One region of the Polaromonas sp. UC242_47 genome, then DNA from elsewhere that is predicted to be linked to it. Evidence: riboswitches for the same ligand, from Rfam matches in the RefSeq annotation. Region 1 holds a riboswitch; the other holds the start of a gene.

Region 1 (7,645 bases):
AATGTGTTGCTCGCGGGTTTGCAGTGCCAGGCGGTAGGTTGGGTTGCCGTGGCTGTCGACACTGACGCCGACCAGGCGGCCGGGCAGTGAGCGTTTGAACTCGTCGCGGCAGGCCAGGTAAGCCGCATGGGGGCCGCCGTTGCCCATGGGCATGCCAAAACGCTGGGTGGTGCCTAACACGATGTCGGCGTCCCACTCACCAGGCGGCGTGAGCAGGGTCAGCGCCAGCAGGTCGGCGGCGACACACAGGGCGGCGCCATCGGCATGGGCGTGGCCGGCCAGCGGCCGCAAGTCATGGATGCTGCCGGTGGTGGCGGGGTACTGCGCCAGCACGCCGAAATAATTGCCCTCGGCCATCATCATGGGCAGGGTGCTGGAAGCGGTGCTGACCTTGACCTCGATGCCCAGCGGTTTGGCGCGGGTCTGGATCACTTCAATCGTTTGCGGGTGGCAGTCGCCGGCCACCAGGAACACATTGCTTTTGCTTTTGACGCTGCGTTGGGCCAGGGTCATGGCTTCGGCGGCGGCGGTGGCTTCGTCGAGCATGGACGCGTTGGCAATCGGCATGCCGGTCAGGTCACAGACCATGGTCTGGAAGTTGACCAGCGCCTCCATGCGGCCCTGCGAAATTTCGGCCTGGTAAGGCGTGTAGGCGGTGTACCAGGCGGGGTTTTCCAGCACGTTGCGCAAAATCACGCCCGGTGTGTAGGTGCCGTAATAGCCCTGGCCAATGAAGTTTTTGAAGACCTGGTTTTTGGCCGCAATCGCCTTGAGCTGCTTGAGCGCTGCTGCCTCGGTCACCGGCGCCGGAATCGCCATGGCACTTTGGCGCGCGATGGAGCGCGGAACAATCCCGTCGATCAACTCGCGGCGCGAGGCGGAGCCCACCACCTTGAGCATGTGGACCTCGTCCGCCGCATCAATGCCGATGTGGCGGGCGATAAATTCAGCAGGATTTTCAAGCTCGCCCAGCGGCTTGGCGGTTGACATCAACATGGGGATTCTTTCCATTGAATGGGGACGAGGCAATTTTTCGGCGGGCCGCCCTAAAAAAATTGGCCCCTTCTCCGGGTGAAAGGGGCAGCGCAACGCCGAAGGCCCGCGAAGCGACAAGCGTGGGGGCAGCTATTTATGCGTCTTTGGCAAACGCGGCGTAAGCCGCTTCGTCCAGCAGCGCGTCCAGCTGCTTGGCATCCGACAGCTTGACCTTGAAGAACCAGCCGGCGCCCAGCGGGTCGCTGTTGGCCAGCGACGGGTCGTCGCGCAGGGCTTCATTGACTTCGGTGATGTCGCCGCTGACAGGCATATAAACATCGGCGGCGGCCTTGACCGACTCCACCACGCCGGCAATGGCTTTTTGCGCAAACGTGCTGCCGACGGCAGGCAGGTCCACAAACACCACGTCACCCAATGCGTCTTGCGCATGGACGGTGATGCCGACGGTGGCGATGTCGCCGGTCACGCTGAGCCATTCGTGGTCTTCGGTGTACTTGATCATGGTTTTCTCCGTTAATTGAGGTCGTTAGAGTCGGTTGATATCAGCCGCGGAAATAGCGGTTGGGAACAAAAGGCATGGCCGTCACTTCCATGGCGACGGGTTTGCCACGCACGATGGCGTTGACTTTGGTGCCCAGCGTGGCATACGCGGGCGCCACATAAGCCATGGCGATTGGCTGGGCGATTGTCGGCCCCAGCAGGCCACTGCTGACTTCGCCGATACGCTGGCCGTCGGTATTTTGCAACTCGGTGTGTTCGCGCACCGGCACACGTTCCAGCGCGATCAGGCCCACGCGTTTGCGTGTCAGGGCCGCGGGGTCTGCCAGTTGCGCCAGCACTTTGTCGGCACCCGGAAAACCACCGGCGCGTGCGCCGCCGCTGCGACGCACTTTCTGCATCGCCCAGTTCAGGCCGGCTTCCACCGGCGTGGTGCTGGTGTCCAGGTCGTTGCCGTACAGGCACAAGCCGGCTTCCAGGCGCAATGAATTGCGTGCGCCCAGACCGGCGGGTTTGACTTCGGGTTGGGCAAGCAGGGCTCTGGCCAGTGTCTCGGCCTGTGCCGCCGGCACCGAGATTTCAAAACCGTCTTCGCCTGTGTAGCCGCTGCGTGTGAGGAAACAGTCGCAACCCGCGATCTTGAAATGACCGCCGGTCATGAAAACGAGTTTTTCAACATCGGGGGCGAGGCGCGCCAGTGCGGTAACGGCCTGTGGGCCCTGCAGTGCCAGCAGCGCCAGGTCGGGCAGGGGGATGATCTCGCAGCGGCTGCCGATTTTGGCCTGGATATGCGCGATGTCACCGACCTTGCAGGCGCCGTTGACGATGACAAAAATATCATCTCCGCGGTTGAAAAACATCAGGTCGTCGATGATGCCGCCCTCGTCATTGAGCAGCAGGCCGTAACGCTGCTTGCCGACCGCCAGGTCCATGACATCGACCGGCATCAAGGTTTCCAGCGCGGCGGCCGCATCCGGTCCGACCAGGCGCAACTGGCCCATGTGCGACACATCAAACAGGCTGGCGGCCTTGCGGGTGTGGTGGTGCTCGGCCATCAGGCCGGCCGGGTATTGCACCGGCATGGCGTAAGCCGCAAACGGCACCAGGCGTGCGCCAAGCTCTACATGGAGCTCATGCAGCGGTGTTTTCAGCAGAGGGGAATCGGTAGCGGACACAGGCGTTCTCCGGGGCAAAGCGTTATCCATGATAAAAAATCATGGGCTGCCCCTGCTGTCCGCTTTACCTGAGAGATTCACCTGGCGATGCAGGTTTGCTCCTTCGGTGGGCTGCCTTGAAGGCAGCCTCTCTCCAGTAGGGAACGTTGCCGGCAGCACATGCCCAACAACGGTTGCCAGTCCTTTTGCCTGAGCGTTCAGCACACCAGAAAGGGGGTGCATGCGCCTTCGGCGGTTTTCATGTGAAAACTCTCTCCTGACCGGGTAAGTGTAGCCCAAGCCCTGGGGGGCGTCCGCGCATGGAAGTCAATTTTTCGAGGGAGCGCCCCAAGGAAAAATGCGCTCCCTCGGCGGGCCGCGAACCCCCACGAGGTGGGCGCACCTGGGGCCCTGTTTATTTGGCGTAAACGAGGTCGCGCAGGGTCAAGGAAAGTGCCGGGAAGTAGGTAATCACCATAAGGCAGCCGAGGATCACAAGCACAAAAGGTATCAGGTGAGTGACGATCCGATCCAGCGAAATCCGCGCTACCGTGCAGGCCGCAAACAGGTTCACCCCGAACGGCGGCGTGATCATGCCCAGTGCCAGGTTGACCACCATGACCATGCCGAAATGCACCGGGTCGATGCCGAAATGCATGGCCACTGGTGCCAGGATGGGCGCCAGCACAATGATGGCGGCGCTGGTTTCGATGAACATGCCGATGATGAACAAGGCGGCGTTCACCCCGAGCAGGAACAGCGCGGGCGACTGCAGCACTTCTTGCAGCCAGCGGCCAATCGCATCGGGCACACCGGCGCGGGTGATCAGGAAGGCAAACAGCCCCGCATTGGCAATGATGAACATGATCACGGCGCTGGAGATCACGGATTTGCGCAGGACCTGCACCAGGTTCGGCAGGCTGATCTCGCGGTAAATCACCACGCCGACCACCAGTGCGTAAAACACGGCCACGGCCGCGGCCTCGGTCGGTGTGAAGATGCCGCCATAAATGCCGCCCAGAATGATGACTGGCATCAGCAAGGCCCAGCCTGCCTGCCAGGTGGCCTTGCCAAAACTCAGACGGCCGTCACCGTCGTTTTTGCCCCAGCCCTTGAGTTTGCAATACACGTAGACAAAGGCCATCAGGGCGATGCTGATAAAAATGCCCGGGCCGACGCCGGCAATGAACAACTCGCCGATCGAGACTTCCGCGCTGACGCCGTACAGAATCATGGGGATGGACGGCGGGATGATCACACCCAGTTCGGCGCTGGTCGCCTGCAAGGCTGCGGCGTAACTGGTCGGGTAGCCGTGTTTGATCAGCGCGGGGATCAGGATGGCGCCGACGGCAAAGGTGGTGGCCACCGAAGAGCCCGAAACCGCCGCAAAAATCATGCAGGTCAACACGCAGGTCATGGGCAGGCCGCCCTGAACGCCGCCGACGATACTTTTGGCAAACTCCACCAGCCGGCGCGAAATGCCACCGGTTTCCATCAGGTTGCCGGCCAGGATAAAAAACGGAATCGCGGCCAGCGGGAACTTGTTGATCGCGGAGAACATTTCCTTCACCGAGATCAGCATATTGGCGTTGCTGGCCTGAATGCCAAACACGGCCGCCAGGCCGATGGAGACGGCCACGGAAATGGTCAGTGCGAAACACACGATCATGGTGGTCAACATGACAGCGGTCATTGTGCGATTCCCTTGAAAAATACGGTGCCAGACATGCGGCGATTTGCGTTGGTTGGTGCGTGGCTCATGTGGCGGTTTCCAGTTCCTGGCGCTGGGGATCGATCAGGTTGCCGATGATGCCGATGACGCAGAACAGGCCGCCCACCGGCATGGCCACATAACCCCAGAACATCGAGATGGATTCCAGTCCGGCCATGGACTGAACACGGCCGCGCAGGGAATAGTCCCAGCCCCACCAGATGATGACGGCGATCAGTGTCAGCGCGGCCAGGCAGACCAGCCAGTCCAGCCCACGTTTGATTTTGGGCGGGCTCCAGCGGTACAACACATCCACGCTGACCATGGCGCCTTGCCTAAAGGCAGCGGGAATGCCGAGAAACACCATCCAGATCAGGCTCAGGCGGATCAGGATTTCGGTCCACTCGGCCGGTTGCTCAAGTACAAAACGCGTGATGATCTGGAACATGCCCAGCGTCGACGCGATCGCCAGCATGGCGCACGCGCCGACCATGGCCAGACCGGTGCTCCGGCGCTCGAACCTTAAAAAAGCCTGCTTCATGATGTCTCGCTAGCTTGAGAATAAAAACGCCCGCCAGTCCAATGACTGCGGGCGCAGATAGCTATCAAAATCGTAGCGTTTACTTGACGCTGCGGATTTTGTCGATGTTGGCCTTGCCAAACTGCTTTTCGAAATCGGCATTGACCGGGGCCAGGGCGGTGACAAATTTGGCTTTGTCCAGGGTGTCGATCACGGTCATGCCTTTGGCGCGCAGGTCGGCCACACCTTTGGCATCGTCCTCGTCCACGCGGGCGCGGTTGACCTTGGCGCCTTCTTTGGCGGCTTCCAGGAAAGCCTGTTTGTCGGCCGCGCTGAGTTTGTCAAACGAGGCCTTGTTCATCACAAAAATGCAGGGCGAATAAACGTGGCCGGTCAGCGACAGGTGTTTTTGCACCTGGTCAAACTTGGCCGAAATGATGACTGACAAAGGATTTTCCTGGCCATCCACCGTGCCCTGTTGCAAGGCGGTGAAGACCTCGGGGAAAGCCATGGGCGTGGTGATGATGCCGAAACCCTTGTAGGCGGCAATATGCACCGGGTTTTCCATGGTGCGCATCTTCAGGCCCTTGAGGTCGGCTGGCTCTTTTACGTCGCGCTTGCTGTTGGTCATGTGGCGGAAGCCGTTTTCGGCCCAGGCCAGCGCCTTGAAACCCTTGGCGTCGAACTTGGTCAACATGTCCTGGCCGATGGGGCCGTCCAGCACGGCACGTGCATGGGCCTTGTCGCGAAACAGGAAAGGCACGTCGAGGATTTTGGTTTCAGGCACGAAGTTGGGGATGGGGCCGGTCGAGCTGAAAGCCAGCTCCTGGGTGCCCAGTTGCACCGCCTCAATCGACTCGCGTTCGCCGCCCAGGGAGCCGTTGTAAAAGGTCTGGACCTTGTAACGACCACCGGTGCGTTTTTCCACTTCCTTGGCAAAGGTATCAATCGCCACGCCCTGGTGCGAGTTCTGTGCCGTCGAGATACTGATTCGCATTGTGGTCTGCGCTGTGGCGCTGGCCACAAAACCGATGGCGATGGACATGCCGATGATGAGCTTGCTGAGTTTCATGGAGTCTCCGGGAGGATAAGGAAAACCGGCCGCAGCGTGGACCAGACCGTAAGTGCACTTTGCATTATTACTGTTGCTTTAGCCGGCTGGTGTCGGGGTTTTCGCTAAAGAGCCTGTTGACGATCTCCATGGGGTCGCGTTGGGACGCAATCGGGATGAGTTGATCGCCAAGACCTCGCAGCATGGGCTGATGCCCATGCAAAAGGTTTGGTGGGCAAATCGCCCGATTTCGCCCAACCCGAAGGGCAGGTGCCTTTTCGGGCGCTCTGCGGCGTTGCGGCGCTTGCCAATAGCCAGCTATTGGCGGCGCACCGCGCCTTGCAGCCCATCCCGAAAAGACACCTGCGCGGCCCCATGGAGATCGTCAACAGGCTCTAGGTACTCGGCAATGATGGCGTCGAAATTGGCATCCGGCAGCAGTCCCAGTTGGCGTGCGCGCGCGGCATCGATGTGGGCTGGCCAACTGGTGACGATGTTGGCAATCGCCGCGTCGGGCGTCCAGTCGATCAGGGCAGCGACGGCGGAGCCTGCCACGCGTTCCAGCGCCGCGGCCATCTCGCCCGCGGTGGTTTTGAGAGCCGGCAGGTTGATGGCCGTGCGTGCGCCCCAGTCGGCATCACTGGCTTCGGCCGCGCGGATCAGGCCACGAATGGTGCGGCTGGGCGACGACAAGGCCACCGGTGTTTCCGGCGGCACCGGACATGCCGCGCGGATACCGGCCAACGGCTCGCGGATCATGCCGCTCAAAAAGCTGGAGGCTGCGCCGTTGGGTTTGCCGGGTCGCACGCTGACGGTCATCAGTCGCACATTGCGCCCGCGTACAAACCCTTTGCGTGCATAGTCGGCCACCAGTTGCTCGCCGATAAATTTCTGGATGCCGTAGCTGTTTTGCGGCGTCGGCAGCGTGGTGTCGGTGATCACCGCGGGCAGCGGCTGCTCGGGCGAGTTGCCGAACACCGCCAGTGAACTGGCAAACACCACGGTAGGCGCATGTTTCAGCTGGCGGCAGGCTTCCAGCAGCGCGCGTGTGGCGTCGATGTTGCTGCGCATGCCCAGGTCGAAGTCGGCTTCGCATTCACCGCTGACCGCTGCGGCCAGATGGAAAACCAGGTCCGTGCCTTCGGTGATGACGGGCGACGACGCCAGCAGGGCATTCAAATCCCCTTCGAGGACCTGTACCCGGCTGTCGGCCAGCAGGTCGGCCGGCGGTGCCACGCGATCAACCAGGGTGAGGCGGCGTATGGCCTGGGCTGTGCTGCCGGCAAGCGCGAGTGTATTTTGCTGGAGCAGTGTGCGGGCCAGGCGAAGGCCCAGAAATCCGGCGCCGCCGGTGATGACAATGTTCATGCTTTTTAAACTTTCACGATGTAGGGACGGGGGCCGTGGATTGCGCGGCTGACGCAAAGTCTAGCGTGCCCGGAGTTTCAGCAACTTTTCCCTCGCCGCAGCCAGATGTTCGCGCAAGGTGTACCAGCGCTCGGAATATTCGGCCGGCAAGTCCAGCTGGGTGACTTGTTTTTCGATGTGGTCGAGTTTTGCGAGCAAGCGGCGCAGCGCGATCGGGTTGTTGCTGGCCGTGCTGTCCATTTCGGTTTCAAGAAACTTGAGCTCACCATAGAAGTTCTGCATCGCTGCATTGATGCGCCAGTCAAACAGGCGCGGAATCCAGGCCAGCACCAAGAGGGTGAGTGCCA
Region 2 (7,645 bases), 1.3 Mb from region 1:
TGGCTCGCATCCAGCGCTTTTTGCTGCTGCGCCTCCAGCGCGGCCAAGGCCTGCCGCTCGGTCGCTTTCAAGCTGTCCAGCGCCCGCGTGCGTTCCAGCAACTCGGGGTCTTGTTCGGCCCGCTCGGTGGCGCGCCGTGTGGCCAGCCAGTTGTTAAAGGTTTCGCTGGCCGAACGTGTATTGGCCTGCACCACCTTGAGTTTGAGCCTGGCCTGCTCCAGCGCCTCCTGCGCATCGCGGCCATTGCGCTCCGCCGTTTTGAGCGTGTCGCGCAGCTCCGATGCGGCCGGTTGCGCGATGAAGTCATCCACCGACAGCGAGCGTTCGACCTGCGGCAAGTCGCCCACCAGGGTGCCGCCCAGCCCGATCAGGAAGCCGGCAAACACCAGCGCCACCAGCCACAGGCCGCGTTGAAACCACTTTTCCGACAGTCGTAAAGTTTTACTCATCAGGCATCTTTCAAGGTTGGCGCAAAGTAACGGGTGCCGCGCCCAGACCGGTACGTTGCATCCACTGGAACACGGAATCCACGGTCACGGTTTCGATGCGGTCGGCAAACCGTTTGTCGTTGGGATGATCGTCAAAGGCCACGTTGGCGGCGGTGGCACGCCCGCCCAGCCGGGTCAGCGCCCGGATGTGGAGCGGTGTGGGTTCGTAGCCTTTGAACTGCAGCCAGGCCTGGGCCTGCTCACGGGACTTGATTTGCGGCTCCATCGCCAGCGCCAGGGTTTCGATGGCCCACTGGTTGGACTGCTGGTATTTGCGGCCCCAGGCGTAACTGACAATGCTGTAGGGCTTGTGGTGCAAGCTCAAGGCCCGGCCGTCCTGCTGGGCATCCAGCAGCAGGGGCAGCAGGCGCTCCTGCACCTCGCGTGTCGGCACCACCCAGGCGGCTTCAAAGCGCCAGAGGTCTTCGAGAAAAAACTCCCCCAGCCCCTGACGGTAGACGGCCGAGTCCGCCGTGCCGCACTGATTGAGTTTGTGCAACACACGCCAGACATGGCCGTTTTTGCCGTCTGACGTGGCTTGGGGCTGCTTGTAGGCAAAGCCCAGGTGCGAGTAATAGAGACCGTATTTGCTCAGGTCCTGCCCGACGCGCGCCAACACCACGACTTGCTGGCCGCTGGCATCCAGCGCGGCCAGTGTGCTTGCGGCCAAGTTCAGGCTGCGCACCACGGTTTGGGCCTGCGGCGGCTTCGCCTCCTCGCAAGAGCGCCCGGCATGCGCGGCCGGCCCCACCAGCAGCCCCGCCCAGACCAGCAGCAGACCGGTACGTCGCATGAGGGCTCGGCAGACAGCCTGCGCCTTTTTCATCCAGGTGTTCATCAACATGCCCTTAGTTGGTCAGGCGCTGGTTGTGCAGCAAGGCGCGCCCCAGCTCATTCGGAATAAAGGCAATGGCCTGGCCCGCCACCGACAACACCACCCCGGCCGTGATGGCGCTGACCGTGACCGCCGTCCCGACCGCCACCGAGGCCGTGCCCACCCCTTTGCCCACCATTTCGACGCTGGCCTTGGCGCCATCGGACATACGTTCCAGCACATACACCGTGCCGCGCGCCGACACTTCCACCGCCTTGACGACCAGCACCGCGCCGGCGGCGGACAGCGCCAGCGGCACGGCGGCCACCTGGCTGGCGGCCGAACTGGCCACCACAGAGGCCACAGGCAAGGCCGACACGGCGCTCAAGGCCGAGGCTTCGCTTTGCGCTTGGGCATCCAATGAGGTGCCAGCCCCCGCCACGGCTACGCAGACAGCTATCAATAATGCAGCGAATGGCTTTTTCATGAGGCCTGCCTTTTCAACGTTGACACCGTTGGAGCTTGACTGTTTGGGGAAGCGCATGGACATAAAAACCTTTGAAAAAGTGGAGGAGTTGCCAATGTGCCTTGGCCGCGCCGAAAACAAGGCAAATAGAGATACAACGATTTTCCAGGAACCCAAGCGTATCTCTATTTGATACTTTTTAAGCCTTGAGCAAAGCCATCACCCGGGCCCGCAAGGCCTCGGGCTGCACCTGCGTCGGCGGCATGGCCGCCCCGGCATTCAGGCCCACCCGGCTCAGCCAACCGCGGCGGAAGGGCCGCACCATGGCCCCGCCCTGTTCGACCCGGCTAAAGAACGAGCCCCACAAATTGGTCAACGCCATGGGCACCACCGGCACGGTCAGGCCATCCCGCTCGGCGTTCTCCAGGATTTTCATGATGCCGCCCTTGAACTCCTGCAAGGTGCCGTCCCGGGTGATGCCACCCTCCGGGAAGATGGCCAACAAATCGCCGTTGCGCAACACCTGGGCCGCCGCTTCAAAGGCTGCGTCGTAGGCCGCCGGGTCTTCGGCGCGCGGTGCCACCGGAATCGCCTTGGCCAGCCGGAACAACCAGCCCAGCACCGGCATGTTGAAGATGCGGTGGTCCATCAAAAAATAAATCGGCCGGGGGCTGGCGGCCATCAGCAGCACCGGGTCGACAAAACTCACGTGGTTGCAGGTCAACACGGCCGGCCCCTGGACGGGGATGTTGTCCTCGCCCCGGACCTTGAAGCGGTAGACACAACGCGAGGCGAACAAGGCGATAAAGCGCAGCAGGTATTCAGGCACCAGCAGGAAGATGTACAAGGCCACCACGGCATTGGCCAGGCCAACCAGCAGGAAGATTTGCGGGATCGTCATGCCAAGTTGCAGCAACACCCCCCGCGATCACCGAACTGGCGATCATGAACAGCGCGTTGAGAATATTGTTGGCCGCGATGATGCGGGCCCGGTGTGTGGGCTGCGCACGCAGCTGGATCAGCGCGTACATGGGCACGCTGTACAGACCGGCGAACAGCGACAACAAGGTCAGGTCGGCGAGCACGCGCCAATGCGCCGACGCGGCAAGAAATTCCGTCAGGCTCAGCGCCGTGGCTGCGGGCGGCAGGCCGCGCGACGCGAAATACAGGTCCACTGCAAACACACTCATGCCGATGGCGCCCAACGGCACCAGACCGATCTCCACATGGCGGCGACTCAGCATTTCACACAGCAGCGAGCCGGTGCCGATACCGATGGAAAACACCACCAGCAGCAAAGACGCGACCTGCTCGTTGCCATGCAACACTTCCTTGGCAAAACTCGGGAACTGGCTCAGGAACACCGCGCCGAAAAACCACATCCAGCTGATGCCCAGCAGGGAGCGGAAAACCACGATGTTTTCGTGGGCGAGCCGGAGATTGCGCACCGTCTCGGTGAACGGATTCCAGTTGATCTTGAGCCCAGGATCGGTCGCCGGCGACACCGGAATATAGTGCGCAACCGCACGCCCCAGCAGGGCCAGGCCGACACAGCTGAAACCCACATGGTGGGCTCCGATCTCGGGCACGGCAATGATCAGACCGCCGGCGACATTGCCCAGCAAAATGGCGACAAAGGTACCCATCTCCACCATGCCGTTGCCACCCATCAGTTCACGCTCGCCCAGGTGTTGCGGCAAATAGGCGAACTTGACCGGCCCGAACAAGGTGGAATGCAGGCCCATGAGGAAGGTGCAGCCCAGCAGGATAGACACGTCGGCGCTGAAAAAACCCCAGGCCGCCAGCGCCATGATCAACATCTCCAGGCGCTTCACAAAAACAATCAGGGTGCGTTTTTCGTACTTGTCGGCCAGTTGCCCGCTGGTGGCCGAAAACAGCAAAAAGGGCAGGATGAACAGCGCCCCAATCACCAGCCCCGCCATCGCGGGCGGCAGCCAGCTCACTTGCAACTGGTAAGTCACCATCACGGTGAACGCGAACTTGAACAGGTTGTCGTTGGCGGCCCCGGAAAACTGCGTCCAGAAAAAAGGCGCAAAACGGCGCTGCTTGAGCAGTGCGAACTGGTTCGGGTGTTCGTGCGCGGACGAGGGCACCGGTGCGGCGGAATCAACACTCATGACGAACTCCTCTTTTCAATGCTTGTGCGACACGCTCTTTGAGCCTGTTTACGCTCTCCATGGGGCCGCGCAGATGACTTTTCGGGATGGGCTGCAAGGCGCGGTGCGCCGCCAATAGCGAGCTATTGGCAAGCGCCGCAACGCAGCAGACCGCCCGAAAAGCCACCTGCCCTCCGGGTTGGGGCGAAATCGGGCGATTTGCCCACCAAATCCCTTGCATGGACATCAGCCCATGCGGCGAGATCTTGGCGAACAACTCATCCCGATTGCGCCCCAACGCGACCCCATGGAGAACGTAAACAGGCTCCAAGGCTGCCTGGAGGGCCTGCCCCGTTGGCAGCTCAGTGCCCCGGATTCTGCCCTGATTTTTCCGCGGCCCTGGATCTTTGGTATTTCGAAAATCAATGCCATGCGCAGCCCTTTCAAGAGGTGGGCGCAGTCTGTTCTCACCAACGCCCTCTGCCCCTCCTTATCGATACAAGATCACACCAGAAGACTTAAAGTATCGACCATTGATACCAAGGAGTTCTGATGAGCACAAGCGCTGACCTGGTGACTGCCCTGAAAAAGGAGCTCAAATCCGCCCAGATGACGTATGCAGACCTGGCGCGCGCACTCGGCATGGCCGAGTCAAGCGTCAAACGGATGTTGTCGCGGGGTGACATGCCGCTGTCGCGGGTGGATGCGATTTGCCGCGCCCTGAAACTGGACTTTGCCGATCTCGCGCGGCGGGTCGCCGACACCCAGCCTTTGCTGGCGGAACTCACCGAAGCGCAGGAAAAAGCCGTGGTGGCCGACAAGAAACTGCTGCTGACCGCCATTTGTGTCTTGTCGCAGTGGACCTTGGAACAGATCACCGGCAGCTACCGCGTGACCGAGGCCGAGTGCATCACTTACCTGGCGCAGCTGGACCGCATCGGCATCATCGAACTCAAGGCCCTGAACCGTTACCGGCTCAAACTCGCCAAGACTTTTCGCTGGCGGCCGCATGGCCCGGTGATGGATTATTTTCGCGACAACGCCTTGCTGGATTATTTTTCCGGCGGCTTTGACGGCAGCGGTGAAGGCCTGCTGCTGGTGCATGGCGCCATCAGCCGCAGCCTGGCGCCCTCCTTCATGGAACGTATGCAACGCGTGGCGCAGGACTTTGCGCAGCAGCACCAGGCCGACCAGAAACTGGCCGACAAGGACCGCGAGGGTTACACCTTGCTGCTGGCCATGCGCAGCTGGGAGTTTGAAGCGTTTGCGGCCTTGCGACGTTAAACACTTTGACAAGCCGGCCCGGCTTCGGGGAGAATCGGGCTCTCATGCAGGAGAGTGGACGCCCCCAGGCGTCCCACCGAAGGCGCAAACTCCCATACACGCTCAGGTCCCGTACTGCATGCTGAAAATAGCCGTCTGGAGAGCCTTTGCATCACCTTGATGCATCGCACCGAAGGAGCAAACCCGCAGCGCCCGCTGCGGCGTGAATCTCTCAGGTACCAAGGACAGGGGGAGCGGCAACCAACAGAACGACACCCGTTTCCGGCGTCAACACGCTATCCATTTGATAGCTAGCTGCGCCCGTTCTGCTTGGACCCACTGTCTAAAAGGTTATCAAAATGCGCGTTATTGTTCTCGGCAGCGGCCTGCTCGGCGTCAGCTCGGCCTGGTATCTTTCACAACTCGGCCATGAGGTCACCGTCATCGACCGCCAAACCTCGCCGGCGGCAGAAACCAGCCACGCCAACGGCGGGCAAATTTCGGTCAGCCATGCCGAACCCTGGGCCAACCCCAGCGCCCCGTTCAAGGTGCTCAAATGGCTGGGCAAGGAAGATGCACCGCTGCTGTTCCGCTTGCGGGCCGATACGCGCCAGTGGGCCTGGGGTTTGCAGTTCCTGCGCGAATGCACACCGGCCCGCACCCGCCACAACATCCGCCAGATCGTCCAGCTCGGCAGTTACAGCCGGGACATGTTGCAACAGCTGCGGCGCGACACCGGCATCAACTACGACCAGCGCACGCAAGGCATTCTGCATTTCTACACCTCGCAGCAGGAGTTCGAAGGCGCGCTGGAGCCTTCGCGCCAGATGCGCGAGCTGGGCTGCGAACGCCGGGTGATCTCGGCCGATGAGGCGGTGGCCATAGAACCGGCGCTGGCCACCCTGCGCAGCCAACTCGCAGGCGCCACCTACACCGCCGAGGATGAGTCGGGCGACGCCCGCAAATTCACGCTGGCCCTGGCCCAACTCTGCGAAGCGCGCGGCGTGCGCTTTTTGATGGGCCACCACATCACACGCCTGCTCAAGGACGGCAATCAGATCACCGCGGTGGAGGCCACCGATCCACAAGGCCGCTACCTGCAGCTGACCGCCGACAGCTACGTGCTGGCGGCCGGCAGTTTCAGCGCGGCGCTGGCCGAGCCGATAGGCCTGAAGTTGCCGATTTATCCCGCCAAGGGTTATTCGGTCACCTTGCCGGTGATAGACCCCACACGCGCTTACCAGGTGTCCTTGACCGACGACGAGTTCAAGCTGGTGTTCAGCCGCTACACCACGCCAGGCAGCGACGGTGAGGCCGAAGACCGGCTGCGTATCGCCGGCACCGCCGAGTTCAACGGCTACGACCGCCAGCTCAATGCGGCCCGCTGCCAGGCGATTGTGCGGCGCGTGCAGCAGCTGTTCCCCGGTGCGACCGACGTGAAGCGCGCGCAATTCTGGAGCGGCCTGCGTCCGGCCACACCCAGCAATGTGCCGCTGATTGGCCAGAGCCGCATCAGCAATCTGTTCCTGAATACCGGCCACGGCACGCTGGGCTGGACCCATGCCTGCGGTTCGGGCAAGGCGCTGGCCGACATCGTGAGCGGCCGCAGGCCCGAGCTTGATTTTGCGTTCCAGGGCGCTGTGCCCCAACGCTCGCCAGTCGCGGCTGGCCGGGTTCAGGCGCCGGTGGTGAACACCGTCAAGACGCCGGTGTAACCGTAGAGCTGGTGGCGGGCGATCTCGCCGCCAGCGAAAAAACCGACCAGCGGCACGTCGCCCAAGGCGCGCCGCACGATCTGCAGTTCGGCACTGGGCGCACCGAAGTGTGGTCCGCCGCGCCCCGAACAACTGACGTAAATCGCGCCGGCGATACGCCGGGCCGGGTGCGGCGCGGCGTCGGCGTGTAAACCGCTGAGGGCGTTGGCGACATCGAGGCTGACTTCTTCGGGCTCCAGTTCTTCGCGGATTTCGGCGCAGACACGCACCAGGTCGGCGCGCGCCGCCGCGACGTTGCGTTCGCAAAAAGCCAGCTTCATGCCCAGCATGGGCACGTCGGCAATCGCAATGCCGCTGCGCGCCGGGTCCAGGCCGATGATGTGGCGCACCACCACGTCGGCGCCAAACTGGCCGGGCCGCTGCATACGGCCATCCTGCTGCGCGTCATCGGCGCTGCGCAGGCCAACCAGCGTGGTGCGTACTTTTTCCAGCGCATCACGCGGCTTGTCCAGCGACACGCCGAGGTCGGCCAGCATCACGTCCAACGCGCTTTCGCCGTCCAGCGCGGTGACCACATTGGCGTCGCAGGCGGTGATGTCATGTTCACCGGAAATCGGCTGGCAGCCCTGGGTCACACGCGACATCAAGGCCGCGCCCTGGGCAAAGGCCACGCCGCTCAGGCCGCCGCTGAAGACCCCGCCGGCGGCGCCCTGCCCCTTGACATTGCCGTTGCCGCTGAGTGCGAACTGCACCGCGTTGCTGCGGCTGGACGCGAGCCCGCC

The links. Region 1 has a riboswitch for glycine ahead of gcvT (glycine cleavage system aminomethyltransferase GcvT). Riboswitches for the same ligand answer to the same signal wherever they lie in the genome.
Region 2: linked by a shared signal. The riboswitch ahead of ACHMXK_RS02175 (D-amino acid dehydrogenase) and the one ahead of gcvT (glycine cleavage system aminomethyltransferase GcvT) in region 1 are both predicted to bind glycine.

The regions. Positions count from the first base shown of each region.
Region 1 covers NZ_JBIOAO010000001.1:1,704,375-1,712,019, forward strand. The annotation lists gene gcvP (aminomethyl-transferring glycine dehydrogenase) at 1-996, opposite strand, end outside; gene gcvH (glycine cleavage system protein GcvH) at 1,130-1,498, opposite strand; gene gcvT (glycine cleavage system aminomethyltransferase GcvT) at 1,539-2,699, opposite strand; glycine riboswitch at 2,715-2,816, opposite strand; glycine riboswitch at 2,837-2,938, opposite strand; gene ACHMXK_RS08435 (TRAP transporter large permease) at 3,064-4,341, opposite strand; gene ACHMXK_RS08440 (TRAP transporter small permease) at 4,406-4,900, opposite strand; gene ACHMXK_RS08445 (TRAP transporter substrate-binding protein) at 4,980-5,951, opposite strand; gene denD (D-erythronate dehydrogenase) at 6,249-7,298, opposite strand; gene ACHMXK_RS08455 (TAXI family TRAP transporter solute-binding subunit) at 7,359-7,645, opposite strand, start outside.
Region 2 covers NZ_JBIOAO010000001.1:436,432-444,076, reverse strand. The annotation lists gene ACHMXK_RS02200 (serine endopeptidase) at 1-449, opposite strand, end outside; gene ACHMXK_RS02195 (DUF2145 domain-containing protein) at 460-1,281, opposite strand; gene ACHMXK_RS02190 (hypothetical protein) at 1,337-1,789, opposite strand; partial or broken gene ACHMXK_RS02185 (MFS transporter) at 1,968-3,906, opposite strand; gene ACHMXK_RS02180 (helix-turn-helix domain-containing protein) at 4,438-5,169, shown strand; glycine riboswitch at 5,207-5,296, shown strand; gene ACHMXK_RS02175 (D-amino acid dehydrogenase) at 5,508-6,863, shown strand; gene ACHMXK_RS02170 (FIST N-terminal domain-containing protein) at 6,824-7,645, opposite strand, start outside.